Regions from separate parts of the Erwinia papayae genome, predicted to be linked through region 2. Evidence: predicted binding sites of a transcription regulator. Region 2 holds the regulator's gene; the other holds the start of a gene.
The links. Region 2 encodes LexA, which represses DNA repair genes until DNA is damaged. Its sites were predicted from a motif close to TNCTGTATGTACATACAGNA; they were not measured.
Positions count from the first base shown of each region.

Region 1: a site for LexA is predicted at 7,242-7,261, ahead of umuD (translesion error-prone DNA polymerase V autoproteolytic subunit). Genes of this name have one in related genera too.

Region 1 covers NZ_JBZCHT010000013.1:167,002-176,856, reverse strand. Annotated here, with positions in the region: gene AC3RPL_RS16935 (efflux RND transporter periplasmic adaptor subunit) at 1-520, shown strand, start outside; gene AC3RPL_RS16930 (efflux RND transporter permease subunit) at 520-3,654, shown strand; gene AC3RPL_RS16925 (glycoside hydrolase family 28 protein) at 3,960-5,333, opposite strand; partial or broken gene umuC (translesion error-prone DNA polymerase V subunit UmuC) at 5,546-6,808, opposite strand; gene umuD (translesion error-prone DNA polymerase V autoproteolytic subunit) at 6,792-7,226, opposite strand; gene acnB (bifunctional aconitate hydratase 2/2-methylisocitrate dehydratase) at 7,525-9,855, shown strand, end outside.
Region 2 covers NZ_JBZCHT010000013.1:18,683-28,537, forward strand. Annotated here, with positions in the region: gene AC3RPL_RS16245 (hypothetical protein) at 113-454, shown strand; gene AC3RPL_RS16250 (conjugal transfer protein TraF) at 593-1,867, opposite strand; gene zur (zinc uptake transcriptional repressor Zur) at 2,343-2,861, shown strand; gene AC3RPL_RS16260 (CsbD family protein) at 2,963-3,172, opposite strand; gene dinF (MATE family efflux transporter DinF) at 3,405-4,724, opposite strand; gene lexA (transcriptional repressor LexA) at 4,817-5,425, opposite strand; gene AC3RPL_RS16275 (diacylglycerol kinase) at 5,533-5,901, opposite strand; gene plsB (glycerol-3-phosphate 1-O-acyltransferase PlsB) at 6,030-8,453, shown strand; gene ubiA (4-hydroxybenzoate octaprenyltransferase) at 8,588-9,454, opposite strand; gene ubiC (chorismate lyase) at 9,474-9,855, opposite strand, start outside.

The sequences.
Region 1 (9,855 bases), 150 kb from region 2:
GTCGGAACAGGCGTTTATGCATCTGCATCAGGAACTGGCCGCCGGACGTCTGCAACAACAAACGGACAAGGTGCGGGTCAGTGTGGTGACCGGCAACGGCGTACTTTTTCCCCATTCCGGCACGCTGGCATTTTCTGATGTCACTGTTGATCAAACCACCGGCTCAATCACGCTGCGTGCGGTGATACCCAATCCGGATCATCAGCTGTTGCCCGGCATGTTCGTGCGCGCACGCCTTGAAGAAGGCCGCGATCCCGGTGCGCTACTGATCCCCCAGCAGGCGGTAACGCGCACGCCGCGCGGCGATGCCAGCACGATGGTGGTGGACAGCGGCAACCGTGTATCCGTTCGTGCGATTCAGGTGTCACAGGCTGTCGGCGATAAATGGCGGGTGACCGCCGGGCTGCGGGCGGGTGAACGGGTGATTATCTCCGGTTTACAGCGCGCCCGGCCAGGCATGACGGTGAAAGCCGTCGCCGCTTCCGATTCATCCTCTCCGTCAACAGGAACCGCTGACTGATGTCCAGATTTTTTATCGATCGGCCCATTTTTGCCTGGGTACTGGCCATTATTGTGATGCTGGCCGGTGGGATTTCGATCCTTAAGCTGCCGGTTGAGCAATATCCCAATGTTGCCCCCACTGCTGTGCAAATCTGTGCCACCTATCCCGGTGCGGATGCCACCACTTTGCAAAACAGCGTGACCCAGGTGATTGAGCAGAACATGAGTGGGCTGGATGGCCTGATGTACATGTCCTCCACCAGTGATTCTTCCGGCACGCTGCAACTGACGCTGTCGTTTGAAAACGGCACTGATGCAGATATCGCCCAGGTGCAGGTGCAGAACAAATTGCAACTCGCCACGCCCCTGCTGCCGCAGGAGGTCCAGCAGCAGGGGATTACCGTGCGGAAATCCTCCAGCGTTTTTTTCCTCGTGCCCGGCTTTGTCGATGAAAGCGGCCGGATGAGTATGGAAGACATTGCTGATTATGTGGCGACCAACCTGAAAGATCCCATCAGCCGTATCAACGGGGTGGGTGACAGCACCCTGTTTGGTTCACAGTACGCCATGCGCATCTGGCTCGATCCCAATAAGCTGAATAACTACCAGCTGACCCCGGTGGATGTCATCAGCATGATCGAGACACAAAATGCCCAGGTGGCGGCGGGGCAGCTGGGCGGCGCGCCGCCGGTGGCGGGGCAGCAGCTTAACGCGTCGATTATTGCCCAGACCCGCCTGACCTCACCGGAGGCATTCGGCAATATTCTGTTGAAAGTCAACGGTGATGGCTCACAGGTACGGCTGCACGACGTGGCCCGTATTGAGCGTGGCGGTGAGAACTACAATTTTGTGGTGAAAATCAATGGAAAACCGGCATCGGCGCTGGGGATCCAGCTGGCGAGCGGGGCCAACGCGCTGGATACTGCCGCAGCGATTCGGGCAAAAATTGATGAGCTGAAGCCCTACTTTCCGCAAGGTCTGAAGGTGGTTTACCCCTATGACACCACGCCGTTTATCAGCATCTCGATTGATGAGGTGGTCAAGACGCTGTTTGAGGCCATCGTGCTGGTGTTCCTGGTCATGTATCTGTTTTTACAAAGTTTCCGGGCGACGCTGATCCCAACCATTGCGGTGCCGGTGGTGCTGCTTGGCACCTTTGGTATTCTCAGCGCCTTCGGCTACTCCATTAACACCCTGACCATGTTTGGCATGGTGCTGGCGATTGGGCTGCTGGTCGATGATGCCATTGTGGTGGTGGAAAACGTTGAGCGGGTGATGGCCGAAGAGGGGCTGAAGCCAAAAGCTGCCACCCGTAAGTCGATGGAACAGATACAGGGCGCGCTGGTGGGGATTGCGCTGGTACTTTCTGCGGTATTTGTGCCGATGGCATTCTTTGGCGGCAGTACCGGCGTTATCTATCGTCAGTTCTCGATTACCATCGTTTCCGCGATGGTGCTGTCGGTACTGGTCGCGTTGATCCTGACGCCTGCTCTTTGCGTGACCATTCTCAAACCGGTTAAGCCGGGAACACATCAGCAACCGCGCGGACTGTTTGGCTGGTTTAACCGCAAATTTGACCAGAGCGCCGGGCATTACACCCATTCGGTGGCCCGAATGCTCAACCGTAGCGGGCGCTATCTGCTGATTTATGGCGTGATTGTGGCGGCAATGGCGGTGCTGTTTCTGCGTCTGCCCACCTCATTCCTGCCTTCGGAAGACCAGGGGGTACTGGCTACCCAGGCGATTCTGCCTGCCGGAGCCACCCAGGCACGTACCCAGGCGGTGCTCGATCAGGTGACGGATCACTATCTGCATCAGGAGAAAAATAACGTTGAGAACGTGCTGACGGTTAACGGTTTTGGTTTTGCCGGACGCGGGCAGAATGTGGGGATAGCGTTTATCGGTCTGAAAGACTGGTCGCAGCGTGGCGGCAACGAGAACAGGGTTGATGCCATTGTCAGCCGTGCGGCACAGGCATTCAGTCGCATTATGGATGGCAACGTGGTGGCTTTTAACCTGCCGCCGATTATCGCGCTGGGCAATGCGACCGGCTTCGATTTCGAACTGACCGACCGGGCAAGCCTGGGGCACGGCCAGCTGATGGCGGCCCGCGACCAGCTGCTGGCTCTGGCGCGCCAGCATCCGGAGACGCTGGTGGCAGTTCGTGCAAACGGCATGGAGGACAGCCCGCAATATAAGCTGGATATCGATCAGGAAAAGGCCACGGCGCTGGGCGTGGATCTCTCCGACATTAACACCACACTGAGCAGCGCCTGGGGCGGCAGCTATATTAATGACTTTGTTGATCACGGTAGGGTAAAAAAAGTCTACGTGATGAGTGATGCGCCGTATCGCATGATGCCGGAGGATCTTAACAACTGGTATGTGCGGGCCGCTAACGGCAAGATGGTGCCCTTTGCCAGCTTCTCCACTGCGCAATGGGTACACGGCTCGCCGCGGCTGGAACGCTACAATGGCCTGTCATCGGTGGAAATTCTGGGGCAGCCTGCGCCTGGCAAAAGCTCTGGTGAAGCGATGGCGCTGATGCAGCAGCTGGCGCAGCAGTTGCCTTCTGGTATTGGTTATGACTGGACCGGCATGTCATATCAGGAGCGGATGAGCGGTGAGCAGGCGCCTGCGCTGTACGCCATTTCGCTGATTGTGGTGTTTCTCTGCCTGGCTGCGCTGTACGAAAGCTGGTCGATTCCCTTTTCGGTGATGCTGGTGGTGCCGCTTGGCGTATTTGGTGCGTTGGTGGCAACCCTGCTGCGTGGCCTGAATAACGATGTCTATTTTGTTGTCGGGCTGCTGACTACCATTGGCCTGTCGGCGAAGAACGCCATTCTGATTGTCGAGTTTGCCAAAGATCAGATTGAGCAGGAAGGGAAGGGCGTGGTGGAAGCCACGCTGACGGCAGCGCGTATGCGTCTGCGTCCGATTCTGATGACGTCACTGGCATTTATCCTTGGCGTGTTGCCACTGGCACTCAGCTCTGGTGCAGGTTCTGGTGCGCAGAACGCGGTCGGCACCGGGGTATTTGGTGGCATGGTGGCGGCGACCCTGCTGGCGATCTATTTTGTGCCGGTGTTTTTTGTGCTGGTGCGTAACCGTTTTGCCGGAAAACCCCGCGATGAAGAAGATGAGGATGAGTAACAGCCACATCGGCTTCGTGTAAGAGAAGGGGGCCATAATGGTGATTTCAGCCGTTGGCCCCTTACACAGGTAAATCCGTCAGGCGTTTTTCTGAGCTGCCTGTACGGCAGTGAACGCAATACCGCCCCGGTAACACAGCCCAAAGCTTTCTAAGCTGCCTGTGCGACAGTGAACGATTTCAGCACTTGCTGTACACGGCTATTTCTTTTCTAAGCTGCCTGCACGGCAGTGAACCAGAAGAGCCAGCTGTGGGCAGCACCTTTATCACCACCCTTAACCGCAGCCTGTCAGCGTGATTTTCTGCCTCAATGCTGCTTTGCATTACCACCCGTGGCATCTGACGCCGTTACGTCCTGACTCAGGGCTAACGCTGCCTGCGGGCCTTGCGCAACAATCGGTCCCTGTTCAACCCTGATCCGCACATGTTGTCCACTGCCGCTAACGTAGCGCGCCTGCACCCCCTGTTTTGCTGCAATATCGATATTTTTAAGCACCACATCCTGCACCTGCGATTCCGGCAGGCCGCTGAAAATCATCGCGTGGCTGGCACCGGTGGCGCTGAGATTCGAAATGTGGATACCACGAATTTTGGGCGTGGATGCGGTCACTGCTGCGTGCTCAATGGCACTGGTAAGCGTGTGGCCCGCCGCCCCGGACTGCCCGCTGTAGCTGCTGGTGACCAGAACAGGCGTCGCCACATCGGTCATGGTCAGATTATCGGCCGTCAGCGGTCCAATATAATTACCACGATCGCGTGCTGATTTTATGCGGATGCCGTTTTCGGTGTTAAGGAAGGTGACATTACTGATGGTGACCCGACCAATACCATTGGCGGTTTCGCTGCCAGCGGAGATACCGTGTCCGTCACGCATAACCGAATCCCTGATGGTGATGTCCTGCGCTGGCGCAGCCGTGCCAGGGATCAGCCCGGATTTGATGGCGATATTATCGTCGCCGGTATGAATATCCATATTTGACATCGTGATGTCGCGCGACGACACCACATCCACGCCGTCGGTATTGGGCGAGGTGACGGGATTGCTGATTTTTACCTGATGGATATCAATATGTTTACTGTTGCGGATGACAATGTTCCACATCGGTGAGTTGGTCAGATGTAGCTGTTCAATCCGGCCGCCGCTCACCGCGTTAAATTCAATAAACCACGGACGCGGTACACCGTTTGCCAGAGGGACGCCGGGAAAGCGATCGCGGAAGACGTGTAGATTACCGCTACGCACTTCCGCCCGAATCTGGAGAGCTTCAGGCCACCAGCTTTTTTCGCCATCGCCGTCGAGGGTGCCCCCGCCGTTAATCACCACGTTGCGGACGTTACTGGCAAAGATAAAGGCCTCATTACGCTGTGCCGGACGGCCAATAAACGCCGCTATGAACTTCCCTTCCTGATTGCTGGCCTTCAGCGTGGCGTCTTTGCTTATTTGCAGGGTGATATTGTTTTGTAACTGTAACGGTCCGCTCAGCCAGACGCCGGAAGAGAGGTAAACCGTGCCGCCACCGCGTTCGGCGCACTGTTGGATAGCCTGCTGAATAGCGCCGGTATTCAGCGTTTTGCCATCGGCCTTACCCGCAAATGTTTCCGGTAAACAGTGCGCAGCCTGCGCTACGCAAACGCACAGCATTCCACAACAGAATAACGTCAGCCGCGATTTGTTCATCATTCCTCTCTTTGCCTCCTCCTCTGAACAGACGTTGACTCCAGCACATCCACACGGGCAGCACTATTGTGCAAAAGCACGGATTTAGCACAGGGTGTTCAAAAATGTGCGCCAGATGGACAAAATGGCCGGGCGTCGTTTTTCACTCGCAGCGGTTTAAAATCTGTGGCAGATAGCGGTTCAGCAGCATTCCCCGGCGATCTCTCCGGCACTCGCTATTTAACCACCGGCAATTCGGCATAGCGCGTGGTGTAACCGGGTGACAGCATGTCGCGTTTCATTGCCCAGCTGTGCTCAGCGCCCTGTCCGGCAAACCATATCGTGCCCCGGCCTTTACGATTGATTTCATCGATGGTCTGCATCAACTCATGACTGTTGCGCCGGGGTTGATGTGCCTCAAAAAGATTGAGTTGCGCTACGCCCTCGCTGAAAAAATCACTCAGCATCACGCCTGCTTTCATATAGCGAAAACCCTCTTTCCAGATCCTGTCCAGTGAATTGATGGCGACACGTAGTATGTCACGCGTATCTTGAGAAGGGATTGCCAGCCGACCGCTGGCCTGCGGTGCGTAAAACGGTTCATTGTCGGCATGGGGGCTGGTACGCATAAATACGCTGATGACACAGCAAAACCGCTCCTCAGCCCGTAATTTTTCGGCGGCGCGCGCGGCGTAAGTGCAGACCGCCTGATGCATATCGTCATACCGGGTAATGCGATGCCCAAAAGAACGACTACAGATAATTTGTTGTTTGGCCGGGATCAGCTCATCAAATGCCAGACAGGATTCACCACGCAGCTCACGCGCCGTACGTTCAAGCACAACACTGAAGTTTTTACGAATCAACGAGGGACTGGTGCCCGCCAGTTGCAGGGCGGTTTCGATACCCAGTGTATGCAGCTGTTTACTGAGGCGGCGACCCACCCCCCAGACTTCCTCTACCGGTACTCTGGCCAGCAGTTTTTGCTGGTGTAGAGGGTCGGACAGATCGACAACCCCTCTGAATCCGGGCCACTTTTTTGCCGCATAATTAGCCAGTTTCGCCAGTGTCCTGGTGGGGGCCATCCCCACGCCGACCGTCAGTCCGGTGTTTTTCAGCACCTGGTTACGTAACTGATGCCCGAAGGCGGTCAGGGAAAGGCAATGGGAAAGGCCGGTGATATCAAGAAAGGCTTCATCGATAGAGTAAACCTCAACGGCGGGGGCTGCTTCGGTCAGGGTCAGCATCACACGATGACTGATATCGGCATACAGGGCTTAGTTCGAGCTGAAAACCGTCACCTGATGCTGGCGGAGCGCCTCTTTTATTTTGAAATAAGGGGCCGCCATCTTAATGCCCAGCGCTTTTGCTTCCGCCGAGCGCGAAATAATACAGCCATCGTTATTCGAGACGACCACTATCGGTTTGCCGCGCAGGTCCGGACGAAAAATAGTCTCGCAGGAGGCATAGAAATTATTAACATCAACAAGTGCGTACATGTTTATTAGATTTCAATGTGAAGGTGACCACGCCGAATATTTCCAGCTCTTCTTCATCCTGAAAAGTCATCGGAGAATAGTTGCTGTTGTGAGGAATAAGTTGCACGGATGGCCTGGTACGAAGCTCTTTGACAGTAAATTCTCCCGCTATCGCCGCCACCACAATGTCGCCATGTTCCGCTGACAAAGAGCGATCCACCACCAGCAGGTCGCCGTCGCTGATACCTGCGCCAAGCATCGAATCACCGCTGACTCTGACAAAGTAAGTCGCACCCGGATGCTTTACCACCAGGTTGTTCAGATCGAGAGCGTCCTCGACATAATCCTGTGCCGGACTGGGAAAACCACAGGGAACCCGTTCAAGATAAAGTGGTAAGTGCAGAGTCTGATGGATCAACGGACGGCTTATTACTGGCATGATTGACACTCCTTTAACTGTATTTATATACAGTATTACGCGCAACGTACTCGAGCAAGCCCCTTCGCCAGCCAAAATCTGAACGCGTTGATGTGGCGCGAAATTTAGTTTTCTCAGGAGTATCGCCGTGGCGACGACAAATAATGTTGCTTTTTTGTAAACAGATTAACACCAGCAGGAAATCCTGCTATGCTGGCCCACGCGGAACCGGGCGCTTTACCCTACAGAATGAGCAAATCACTTCGCGGTGAACCTGAGGGCGCCCGGTAGCCATTACAATGTGAGCGAGGAGAACGTCGTGCTAGAAGAATACCGTAAGCACGTTGCCGAGCGTGCAGCCGAAGGGATCGTTCCTAAACCGTTAGATGCTTCCCAAATGGCCGCGCTGGTTGAACTGCTGAAAAACCCGCCAGCGGGTGAAGAAGAATTCCTGTCCGATTTGCTGATTAACCGCGTCCCACCGGGTGTTGATGAAGCTGCCTACGTCAAAGCGGGCTTTCTGGCGGCGATCGCCAAAGGCGAAGCCAGCTCCCCTCTGGTTACCCCGGAAAAAGCCGTAGAGCTGCTGGGCACCATGCAGGGCGGTTACAATATCCATCCGCTGATTGACGCGCTGGACGATGAAAAACTGGCTCCGATTGCGGCCAAAGCGCTGTGCCACACGCTGCTGATGTTTGACAGCTTCTACGATGTGGAAGAAAAAGCCAAAGCTGGCAACCCGCATGCTCAGCAGGTTCTGCAATCCTGGGCTGACGCCGACTGGTATCTTTCCCGCCCGAAACTGGCCGAAAAAATTACCGTTACCGTTTTCAAAGTCACCGGCGAAACCAATACCGATGACCTCTCTCCCGCTCCTGATGCCTGGTCCCGCCCTGATATCCCATTGCATGCGCTGGCGATGCTGAAAATCGCCCGTGAAGGTATTGAGCCTGATGACGCTGGCAATATTGGCCCAATTAAGCAGATCGAAGCCTTGCAGGAAAAGGGATTCCCTCTGGCCTATGTCGGTGATGTGGTCGGTACTGGCTCCTCACGTAAATCTGCCACCAACTCGGTGCTGTGGTTTATGGGGGAAGACATCCCGTTCGTGCCGAACAAGAAAGGCGGCGGCGTGGTGCTGGGTGGGAAAATCGCGCCAATCTTCTTTAACACCATGGAAGATGCCGGGGCGCTGCCGATTGAAGTCGATGTCGATAAGCTGAATATGGGCGATGTGATTGACATTTTCCCGTACAAAGGTGAAGTGCTGAATCATGAAACCGGTGAAGTGCTGGCTAACTTTGAGCTGAAAACCGAAGTGCTGCTGGATGAAGTTCGTGCCGGTGGTCGTATTCCGTTGATCATCGGGCGCGGCCTGACCAGCAAAGCGCGTGAATCCCTTGGCCTGCCGCACAGTGACGTATTCCGCCAGGCGAAAGATGTTGCTGCAAGCAGCCGTGGCTACTCTCTGGCACAGAAAATGGTCGGCCGCGCCTGTGGGACTGACGGTATCCGCCCTGGCGCTTACTGTGAGCCGAAAATGACGTCTGTGGGATCTCAGGACACCACCGGCCCGATGACCCGTGATGAGCTGAAAGACCTCGCCTGCCTTGGCTTCTCCGCTGACCTGGTGATGCAGTCCTTCTGTCATACCGCAGCCTATCCCAAGCCGGTTGACGTCTCGACTCACCATACCCTGCCAGACTTTATTATGAACCGTGGCGGCGTCTCGCTGCGTCCGGGCGACGGCATTATCCACAGCTGGCTGAACCGTATGCTGCTGCCGGATACCGTGGGCACCGGCGGGGATTCCCATACCCGCTTCCCGATTGGCATCTCTTTCCCGGCAGGATCCGGGCTGGTGGCCTTTGCGGCGGCAACCGGCGTGATGCCGCTGGATATGCCGGAGTCGGTGCTGGTGCGCTTCAAAGGTAAAATGCAGCCGGGGATCACCCTGCGCGATCTGGTTCACGCCATTCCGCTGTATGCCATCAAACAGGGTCTGCTGACCGTTGAGAAGAAAGGTAAGAAAAATATCTTCTCTGGCCGCATCCTGGAAATTGAAGGTCTGCCGGATCTGAAAGTCGAGCAGGCATTTGAGCTTTCTGATGCGTCGGCTGAGCGCTCTGCGGCGGGTTGTACCATCAAGCTGGGCAAAGATCCGATTATTGAATATCTCAACTCCAACATTGTGCTACTGAAGTGGATGATCTCTGAAGGTTACGGCGATCGCCGTACGCTGGAGCGCCGTATTCAGGGCATGGAGAAATGGCTGGCCGAGCCTGAACTGCTGGAAGGCGATGCGGATGCGGAGTATGCCGCGGTGATCGATATCGATCTGGCGGAAATCAAAGAGCCGATTCTGTGCGCGCCGAACGATCCGGACGACGCCCGCGTATTGTCTGATGTGCAGGGCGAGAAGATCGATGAGGTCTTTATCGGTTCCTGTATGACTAACATCGGCCACTTCCGTGCGGCAGGTAAGTTGCTGGACAGCCATAAGGGCCAGTTGCCTACCCGTTTGTGGGTGGCACCACCGACCAAGATGGACGCGGCGCAGCTGACGGAAGAGGGCTACTACAGCGTCTTTGGTAAGAGCGGTGCGCGTATTGAGATCCCGGGTTGTTCACTCTGTATGGGCAACCAGGCG
Region 2 (9,855 bases):
CTCCAGGCTTACAATGAGTCTGGTGATGGCAGAGAAATAAGACAAAGACAAAATTCTCGAAGAGTTCAGAATACTAACCATTAAAAATCCCGACAGCAGTATTATTAAGAATATGTATATAAATAATCTTATTGCTGCAAAACATTATCAGGAAGGATTGGATAATCTCAATGCCATTAACAAAGAGAATATAACGCGCACTGATTTACTTACTGAATGCATGTTGAGAGAAAAACTGGGAATTAAAGATGAAAACTGCTATAGGGAGGTTATTTTCCTTTCCGAGAAAGATAACATAGTCGACTCAGATTATATAAGTGCACTTTTTTTCTCAGATGATCAACGGTTTGAGCCTCTGAAATTAAAATTAATTAAAGAAAATAAATTTAAAGAAAGTGACTTTCTGGTATTTACCTCAGGCAAGGAAAAAATGCTCTACGAGTTTTTTCCTTAAGGTATTTTTTCGGCAGCGATAAATTTATTATCCTGCTCAAAAAAAACTCTTACGTAGTTTCAACTGATGGAAATATGCTGCTCACTCGTTGAGCGTCAGGATCTCTTTAATAGTGGGGGCGAAACGCGCCCCCATTGTTCAGAAGGTAAATGTCATCTGGGCAACCGCGCCCCATGTCCTGTCATCACCCTCCATACCAGCAAGATCCAGATGTACCTTGTTAAAGGGTGATATACCAAAGCCAGCCGTAGCCACATTCGTCTGATTAGATTTCATATCTGCCCGATAACCGGCACGCAATTGCAGCCAGCTGAGCAGACGGTATTCCGCACCAATTCCGGCATACTGACTGTCACCGACAGTTTTAAAGCCTTTTGTTGGCGTGGCATCCACATCTAACGCTGCGGTGAAACGCTCGGTATGGAAAGAGATACCCGGCGTGACCACCGGATTAATCTGGTAAGTATCCTTGAAGCCATTGACCTCTTTGGTCTCGATATCACGCGAGATCAGATTTTGGGCGCTGACACCCAGCGTCCAGTAATCTCCCAGGTCGGTCGCCATTCCGGCATCAAGGTTAAAACCGGAGTCACTGTTTTTATAGTTGCCATTGGTGAAGTCTGATTTGTCGTAGTCGTAAACAGAGGCATTGTAGTTATACAGATAAACCTTTTGTAATTTAGGTGTGACGCCGAAGGAGACCGGATGTCCGGCAATCTCAAACTCATGCGCCAGAGCGATACCATAATCATAAACAATCGCGCCAAGCCCCGTGGCAGAAGAAGTTAACGTATCCTTCGGGTTGGAGGTAGGTATTGCGCCCCCGTCAGCCACGGCCTGCAAATAGTCAATATCGCTCTGCGTCACATCAGTCGCGACATTTGCCGTGCCATAGGCTTTGGCAACAAAAGCCGCTGACAGCGTATCATTAGGGATGGTGACAGCAAATGCGGCACCCGCCGTGGCGCTTGCCTTAGACCCCTTGATAGCCCGCAACTGGCTGGCCAGATCGCCCGCTGCTGCGCGGACAGTGGCCAGATTTGCAGACAATGCGTTTAAACCAGCTAAAGTAAACGGCGTGGATGCCAGGTTATCATAAACGTCCTCGTAATGATTAACGCTGTCAGTCAGATTATCGACTTTATCAATCAGATTATTCTTATCCGTTAGCTGAGCACCTACCGCAGGAAAAATAATGCTGACATCATCTTCAGGTTTCGCTTTGGTCATCAGCGCCGGGTTCGCCAGCACCGCAGTACCATATGTTGAAGAGGCCACACCCGTGCCGCCCATGGCATCATTACGCGCATCGTAATAATTGCCCGCAGCCAGCGCACTGAGGGGAGCAAAAAAGAGAACCGGCCAGACAACAGGACGAACAGACCTGCTTAACGTACTGTATTTTTTTGCCATTTTACTTTAAACCCGTCCAGAGAAGGAATAAGTGCTCAGCGGAGGCCTGCACAGGAGACTGCCTGTATTTTGAACACAAAGGCAGCAATTCATTGCTGTGAATTAAGTAAGAATGCAGTGGTTTATCTGCTTATTGTTGTTTTATTTATCTGTTAACAGAGAGGCGAGTCAGCCATAACAACAAAGCCTGCCACGCAGGTAATCGCCTCAGATAATTAACAAAAGGTAGTCAGGATGGTCTCAGGCTGCAAATTACATTAGCAACGTTTTACAGAAATCATATGGCACTGAATTACCCGCGCCGACACATTAACAAAATTTCACCATCAACACATAACGCAAATACCCTGCATTTCTGTTGTTTAATCGGAGGGTTAGTTTTAATCAGGTGGCTTAAGATGGCCCGATGGCGGGCATTCGGTGTTTCACAGTGGGCGTGATAACATAACATTCCGATCTGGCCTGGGGGAAAACCATGAACATCAGTAGTGCTGAAAAAATCCTGGCGCAGGCAGAGACACTCTGCCAGCAACGCAATGTCAGGCTCACTCCTCAACGCCTGGAGGTACTGCGTCTGATGTGCCAGCATCAGGGGGCGATTAGCGCTTATGACCTGCTCGATTTGCTCCGCGCCAGTGAACCGCAGGCAAAACCGCCCACCGTCTATCGTGCGTTGGATTTTCTTCTGGAGCAGGGATTTGTGCATCGGGTTGAATCCACTAACAGCTATGTGGTTTGCCATCATTTTGAGCAGCCATCCCACACCTCTGCCATGTTGATTTGCGATCGCTGTGGTGCCGTGGCGGAGCAACATGCCGATGGTGTCGAAAAAATCCTCAAGTCGCTGGCCCTGCCTTCAGGATTTATTCTGACCAACAGTGTTATCGAGGCGCATGGGTTGTGTCGGGAATGCGTGGAGGTGGAAGCCTGCACCCATCAGGATGTGTGTCAGCATGATCATACGGTAACCAGCCGCAAGCGTGGACGTCAGTAGCTTTCATACTGGTAATAATAACCAGCTGGAGTGGGTGGGGACGGAGCGGAACGATGAGGGCGGCACCTTCCCTGTGCCGTTGATGAGAGAGTCAGACTATTTCAGAAGCGGTGGTTATTATGGCTTTCCCAGTCGCTAACCTCTTTCTCTGCCTGGTCTTTCGCATAGCCATAGCGTTCCTGAATTTTTCCCACAAGCTGATCGCGTTTACCTTCCACAACCGTCATATCGTCGTCAGTCAGCTTGCCCCATTTCTCTTTCACTTTACCTTTAATCTGTTTCCAGTTACCGCTGGCTTCATCTTTATTCATGGCATTATTCCTTCAATCAGATCTTAACGGATTTAGTGATATCGTCCCAGCAAAACGCTTAACAACAAAATGAAACGCTACAAAAATGCTGAACTTATGGTTAATTCTAGCTGGAATCTGGCAAACTTCCTGCGCAAAACTTCCGGAGGAATAACCTGAAAAATAAATTGGGGAAAAAATCATGAAAATAAAAGACTTGCATCAGTGCCGCATAGGGTAACAAGATATGTCATCAGGCAAACCAGCTGCTGTTCTGCCAGTGTCGTCGCCAGATTAGCCATAACGTCAGACCACGTAAAAGCAGGAAAACCGTTACCGCCAGCCACAGACCATGATTTCCCAGCAGCGGTACACTAAACAGCGTCAGACCGAAGCCAGCCGCTGCCACCACCATACCGTTACGCATCTCTCTGGCTCGTGTTGCCCCAATAAACATGCCATCAAGCAGATAGCACCAGACACCGCAAACAGGCATTAATATTTGCCAGAACAGGTAAGCATCTGCCTGCTGCCGCAATTCAGCAATTGAAGTCAGTAAAGCCACAATATGCGGGCCGGCAATGGCATATATCAGCGAAAAAAATAGCGCCACCAGTCCTGCCTGACGGCAGGCTGCATGCCATACACGCAGCAGATCCTTGCCGTCGCGGGCACCATATGCCTCACCCGAACAGGCCTCGACGGCGTAAGCAAATCCGTCCAGTGCATAGGCGGTAAAGGTCAGGAACATCAGCAGTACGGCGTTGACCGCCACCACCTCACTACCGAGGCGTGCCCCAAGAATGGTCATTGACAGAAAACACAGTTGAAGCATCAGCGAGCGCAGCATAATGTCACGATTCAGCCGCAGTAGCCGTGACAGATCGCCCTGCCATGCTGTCAGTAACATAGCCAGTGTGATGCCACGTAACCGGATCACCCGCCCTGCCATGTATAACCCGATTATCAGTGAGCAGTATTCAGCAATCACGGTTGCCATAGCAGCCCCCTGCACCCCCCACTTCAGGCCGATAACCAGCCACACATCCAGTACGATATTGACCAGGTTTCCCACCACCAGCAGGATAACCGGAGCACGGGCATACTGTACGCCCAGCAGCCAGCCCAACAGCACCAGGTTGGCGAGGGTGGCAGGGGCGCTCAGCCAGCGAATATTCAGGAACTGCACGGCCTGATGCAATACCGCAGGGTCGCCACCGATAACCGTCAGGGCAAGATGATTAAGCGGTGATTTGAACAGGATCAGGATGGTTCCGGCCATCAGCGCGATAAGTAGCGGCTGAATCAGCGCACGAGCCAGCACAGTTTTATCTCTCGCGCCAAACGCCTGAGCTGTCAGTCCGGTGGTACTCATCCGCAGAAAAAGAAACAACATAAACAGAAAGCTGGTAATGGTGGTGCCGACGGCCACACCGCCAAGATAGCTGGAATTATCAAGGTGGCCTGTCACAGCGGTATCAACCAGACCCAGCAGCGGCACGCTGACATTGGAAAGGATCATCGGCAATGCCAGCCGCCAGAGGTGCTTATCAGAGGAGCTGAATAATCGCATCATCGCCCACTGCGTAACGGATTCACCATTCAGCCCTCACTCCAGACGGAACGGTGACCAGTCAAGCTGCATGATTATTGTTGCGCGAGGCATTACAACCAGTTGCCGTTACGGATGACGCCCACTGCCAGACCTTCGATGGACAGGCTTTGCTTATTAAGATCGACAACAATCGGTTGGAATTCGTTATTTTCCGGCAAAAGATGGACCACGTTGCCCTGTTTTTTCAGACGCTTGACGGTAACTTCATCGTCAATCCGTGCCACCACAACCTGGCCGTTACGCACATCCTGCGTTTTATGTACCGCCAGCAGATCGCCATCCATAATACCGATATCTTTCATCGACATACCGCTGACACGCAGGAGAAAATCCGCCCCCGGTTTAAACAGGCCAGGATCAACCTGATAGTGCCCTTCAATATGCTGTTCGGCTAACAGCGGCTCACCGGCGGCCACACGGCCTATCAGTGGCAGACCTTCTTCTTCTTCCATCATCAAACGGATTCCCCGTGAGGCTCCGGAGACAATTTCAATCACGCCTTTACGCGCCAGAGCCTTGAGGTGTTCTTCCGCCGCATTGGGGGAGCGGAAACCAAGCCGGGTGGCAATTTCTGCCCGCGTGGGTGGCATGCCGGTCTGGTTAATGTGATCACGTATCAGGTCATAAACCTGTTGCTGCCTTGCCGTTAATGCTTTCATCCCGCCCCCTGGTTGTTTATACAGTCGACTGTGATTATATACAGGTATTTGCGCGTTGGAAACCAAAATTCAGGCAAAAAACAGTCATTTGTCAGATTATGCGAGCGCTAACGAAAATAGCTGACTAACAAGGTGACCCAGACGAAAATCGCCAGCATGATAGCCAGCAACACTGCGGCGGAGCCCATATCCTTGGCCCGGCCAGATAGCAGATGGAAGTTGCTGCCCGTCCGATCCACCACGGCTTCAATCGCGCTGTTGATCATCTCAACGATCATCACCAGCACGACAGAGCCTATCAGTAAAACACGCGTGACGGCGTCGACGTTCAGCCAGCAGGCAACGATAACCGCCACGACAGCCACTACGGCCTCCTGACGAAAAGCAGCCTCGTTCTGCCATGCGGCGCGAAGACCTTTCCATGAGTAGCCTGCTGCTTTTATGATGCGGGTCAATCCGCTGACACGGTTTGCCATAGGGGTAAAACCTTTATGTGATAATGACGTCATTAACTGGAGATAGCACATTTTGTAACACCAAAGATCTCAATGGCGCTTTCTGGTATGCTTGCGGCGTTTTGCTAACAAGAGGCTTCATATTGTCTATGTCAGGTTGGCGTAAGTTTTATTATAACATACTGAATTTACCGGTTAAATTTCTGGTAAAGAGTAAAGCAATCCCTGCTGAGCCGATTGCTGAACTGGGGCTGGACACCTCACGTCCTATTATGTATGTGCTGCCATACGATTCAAAGGCCGATCTACTGGCCCTGCGCGAGCAGTGCCGCAAGCAGGAACTCCCCGACCCGCTGGAACCTCTGGAAATCGATGGTACGGTACTGCCACGCCACGTATTTATTCATGATGGTCCCCGCGTATTCCCCTACTTTGTACCAAATCTTGAATCGGTGAAGCTGTTTCACGATTATCTGGATTTACACCGCAGTAACCCGCGTCTTGACGTGCAAATGGTGCCTGTTTCGGTGATGTTTGGCCGGGCGCCGGGCCGTGAAGTCCAGGGTGAAGAACAGCCCCATTTGCGGGTGCTGAACGGCATTCAGAAATTTTTTGCCGTACTCTGGCTGGGCCGGGACAGCTTTGTGCGTTTTTCTCCCATTGTCTCTTTGCGCCGGATGGCCACGGAGCACGGCACCGACAAAACTATTGCCCAGAAGCTGGCAAGAGTCGCGAGTATGCACTTCGCCCGCCAGCGACTGGCCGCCATCGGGCCTCGTCTGCCCGTACGTCAGGATTTATTCAACAAGCTGTTGCAGTCCAAAGCGATTGCTAAAGCAATAGAAGATGAAGCGCGCAGTAAAAAAATCTCCCGCGAGAAAGCACAGCAAAATGCCGTCGAACTGATGGAAGAGATCGCGGCCGATTTTTCTTATGAAGCTATCCGCCTGACCGACCGTGTGATGGGCTGGCTGTGGAGCAAGCTCTATCAGGGCATTAACGTCAACGGCGGTGAACGCGTGCTTCAGCTGGCGCAGGACGGACATGAAATCGTCTACGTCCCCTGCCACCGCAGCCACATGGATTATCTGCTGCTCTCCTACGTGCTCTATCATCAGGGACTGGTGCCGCCGCACATTGCCGCCGGGATCAACCTTAACTTCTGGCCCGCCGGGCCCATTTTCCGCCGCCTTGGTGCTTTCTTTATTCGCCGCACCTTCAAGGGTAATAAGCTCTATTCCACCGTATTTCGCGAATATCTCGGCGAACTGTTTACCCGTGGCTATTCCGTTGAATACTTCGTTGAAGGCGGGCGCTCCCGCACTGGCCGCCTGTTGGATCCAAAAACCGGCACGCTGTCGATGACTATCCAGGCCATGCTTCGTGGGGGTAATCGTCCTATTACCCTGGTGCCGATTTATATTGGTTATGAGCATGTGATGGAGGTGGGAACCTACGCCAAAGAGCTGCGTGGTGCGACCAAGGAGAAAGAAGGCTTTGTGCAGATGGTGCACGGCTTGCGTAAGTTGCGCAATCTCGGCCAGGGCTATGTCAACTTCGGTGAACCTCTGCCGCTGGTAAGTTATCTGAACAAGCATGTTCCGGAATGGCGTGAGGCCATTGACCCGCTGGAGTCACAACGTCCGGCGTGGCTGACGCCAGCGGTAAACGATATCGCTCAGCGGGTGATGGTGCGGATCAACAATGCCGGGGCAGCCAACGCCATGAACCTGTGTGTAACGGCACTGCTCTCTTCACGTCAGCGCTCACTGACCCGCGAGCAGATGATCGATCAATTAAGCTGCTATACCCAGCTGATGCGCAATGTGCCTTATTCGCCAGATGCAACGGTGCCAGAGATGACGCCAGAGAAGCTGCTGGATCATGCTCTGGGGATGAATAAGTTCGAAATTGAGCAGGATAACATTGGTGAAATCATTGTATTGCCACGCGAGCAGGCGGTACTGATGACCTACTACCGTAACAATATTCACCATATGCTGGTGATGCCTTCGGTCATCGCCGTGATCCTGATGCAACATCGCGAGATAACCCGTGCCGAACTGCTCCGTCAGGTCAGCGTCATTTATCCGATGCTGAAAACTGAGCTGTTCCTGCGTTGGGAAAAAGAAGCGCTGCCATCCTTACTGGATGCGCTGGTCAGTGAGATGGCCCGACAGAATCTGCTGAATGCCGATGAACATACCCTGCGTCTGAGCACCTTGCGTTTCCATACGTTGCAACTCCTCGCCGCCGGAGTGCGGGAGACGCTGCAACGCTACGCTATTACCTTTTCAATCCTCAGCGCTAATCCATCCATTAATCGTGGCACGCTGGAAAAAGAGAGCCGCACTATGGCTCAGCGTTTATCGGTGCTGCACGGGATTAATGCGCCTGAATTCTTCGACAAAGCGGTGTTTTCCACGCTGGTACTGACGCTGCGTGATGAGGGTTATATCAGTGATACCGGTGATGCGTTGGTTGAACAGACGCAAAAGGTTTACCAGATGCTGGCAGATTTGATTACTCAGGAAGTCAGAATGACCATTGAGAGTGCGGTGGCACACGAATAGGCGTTGAGCGCAGGCTGAGCGCGCAGTGCCTCAGCCCGGCCAGTACATCAAGCTGAGGCTCGCACGCCAGGGACGGCACCATCGACGGACAATTCTTTTTCATCCGACGTTAACCCTCCCTTAACCGTGGCTACTCACAGCCAGCCTGCAACAGGCCCTGTACTCAGTGCAATGCCAACAAACAGCACCAGTCCGACGTAATTATTATTGAGAAAAGCCTGGAAACAGGCATCCCGATCCCGACCGACGATCAGCCTTTGTTGGTGAATAAACAAGGTGCCAGCCAGCAAAACTGACCAGTAAAACGCCCCACCCAGCTGCATCATCCAGCCCGTCAGCGCCATCAGCATCAGTGTGGCAAATTGCAGTAAGCCAATAATCAGCTTGTCAAAACGACCAAATAAAATGGCGGTGGATTTTACGCCAATACGTAAATCATCATCACGGTCCACCATCGCATACTGAGTGTCATACGCCACCGTCCAGCAGATATTGGCGAAGAATAACAGCCAGCAGGCAAGTGGCACAGACTCACTCACCGCCGCCCAGCCCATTGGAATAGCCCAGCCGAACGCCGCGCCCAGCACCACCTGTGGCAGGTGGGTGTAACGCTTCATAAAAGGATACATCCAGGCCAGAGCCAGACCACCAAACGATAACCAGATGGTCATCGCATTCATGGTCAACACCAGACAGAATGAAATCAGTACCAGCCCGGCAAATAACCAGCGGGCCTCTCTGGAGGTGACGGCACCGCTGGGCAGCGGGCGTGAGCGGGTGCGTTTAACATGACCATCAATTTTACGGTCGGCAAAATCATTCACCACGCAACCAGCGGCACGCATAAAAAAAACGCCCAGCACAAAGACCAGCAGTATGTTTAGCGGCGGGATTTTCCCCCCTGCCAGCCACAGCGCCCACAGTGTCGGCCACAGCAGCAGCAGCGAGCCGATAGGCTTATCGATACGCATCAGACGGCTGTATGCCTGAAATTTATTTATTGGCAGACTTCTTTCCACGCTACAGGCTCCCTTCCGCCAGCTCCGGCCAGTACAACGGCGCAGGCGGTAAAAACAGTTCGGTCAGTAATAAAGGCTTGCCGGAAAGACGTAAACGCGAACGACGCCCCCACAGCCCCTCCACCTGACCCGGCTCAATAAAATCGCGCGTCAGCGTTGATGAAGCAAACAGATAGCGGCCCAGGGGACGTGTTCCCAGTCGTTGCAGCATCTGCTCCGGGCCATTGAGCGTCGATTCTGGCACGACGGTGCGACCAGCCAGCCACGGCACATCGTCGCCACAGAGAAGGATTTCCCGCAGCCAGTAACGCGGCTCCTGCGGCAGCAGCGCCCCTTCTTCCCCCAACTGGACGGCACTGATAAATCCCTCATGCTGTACCTTT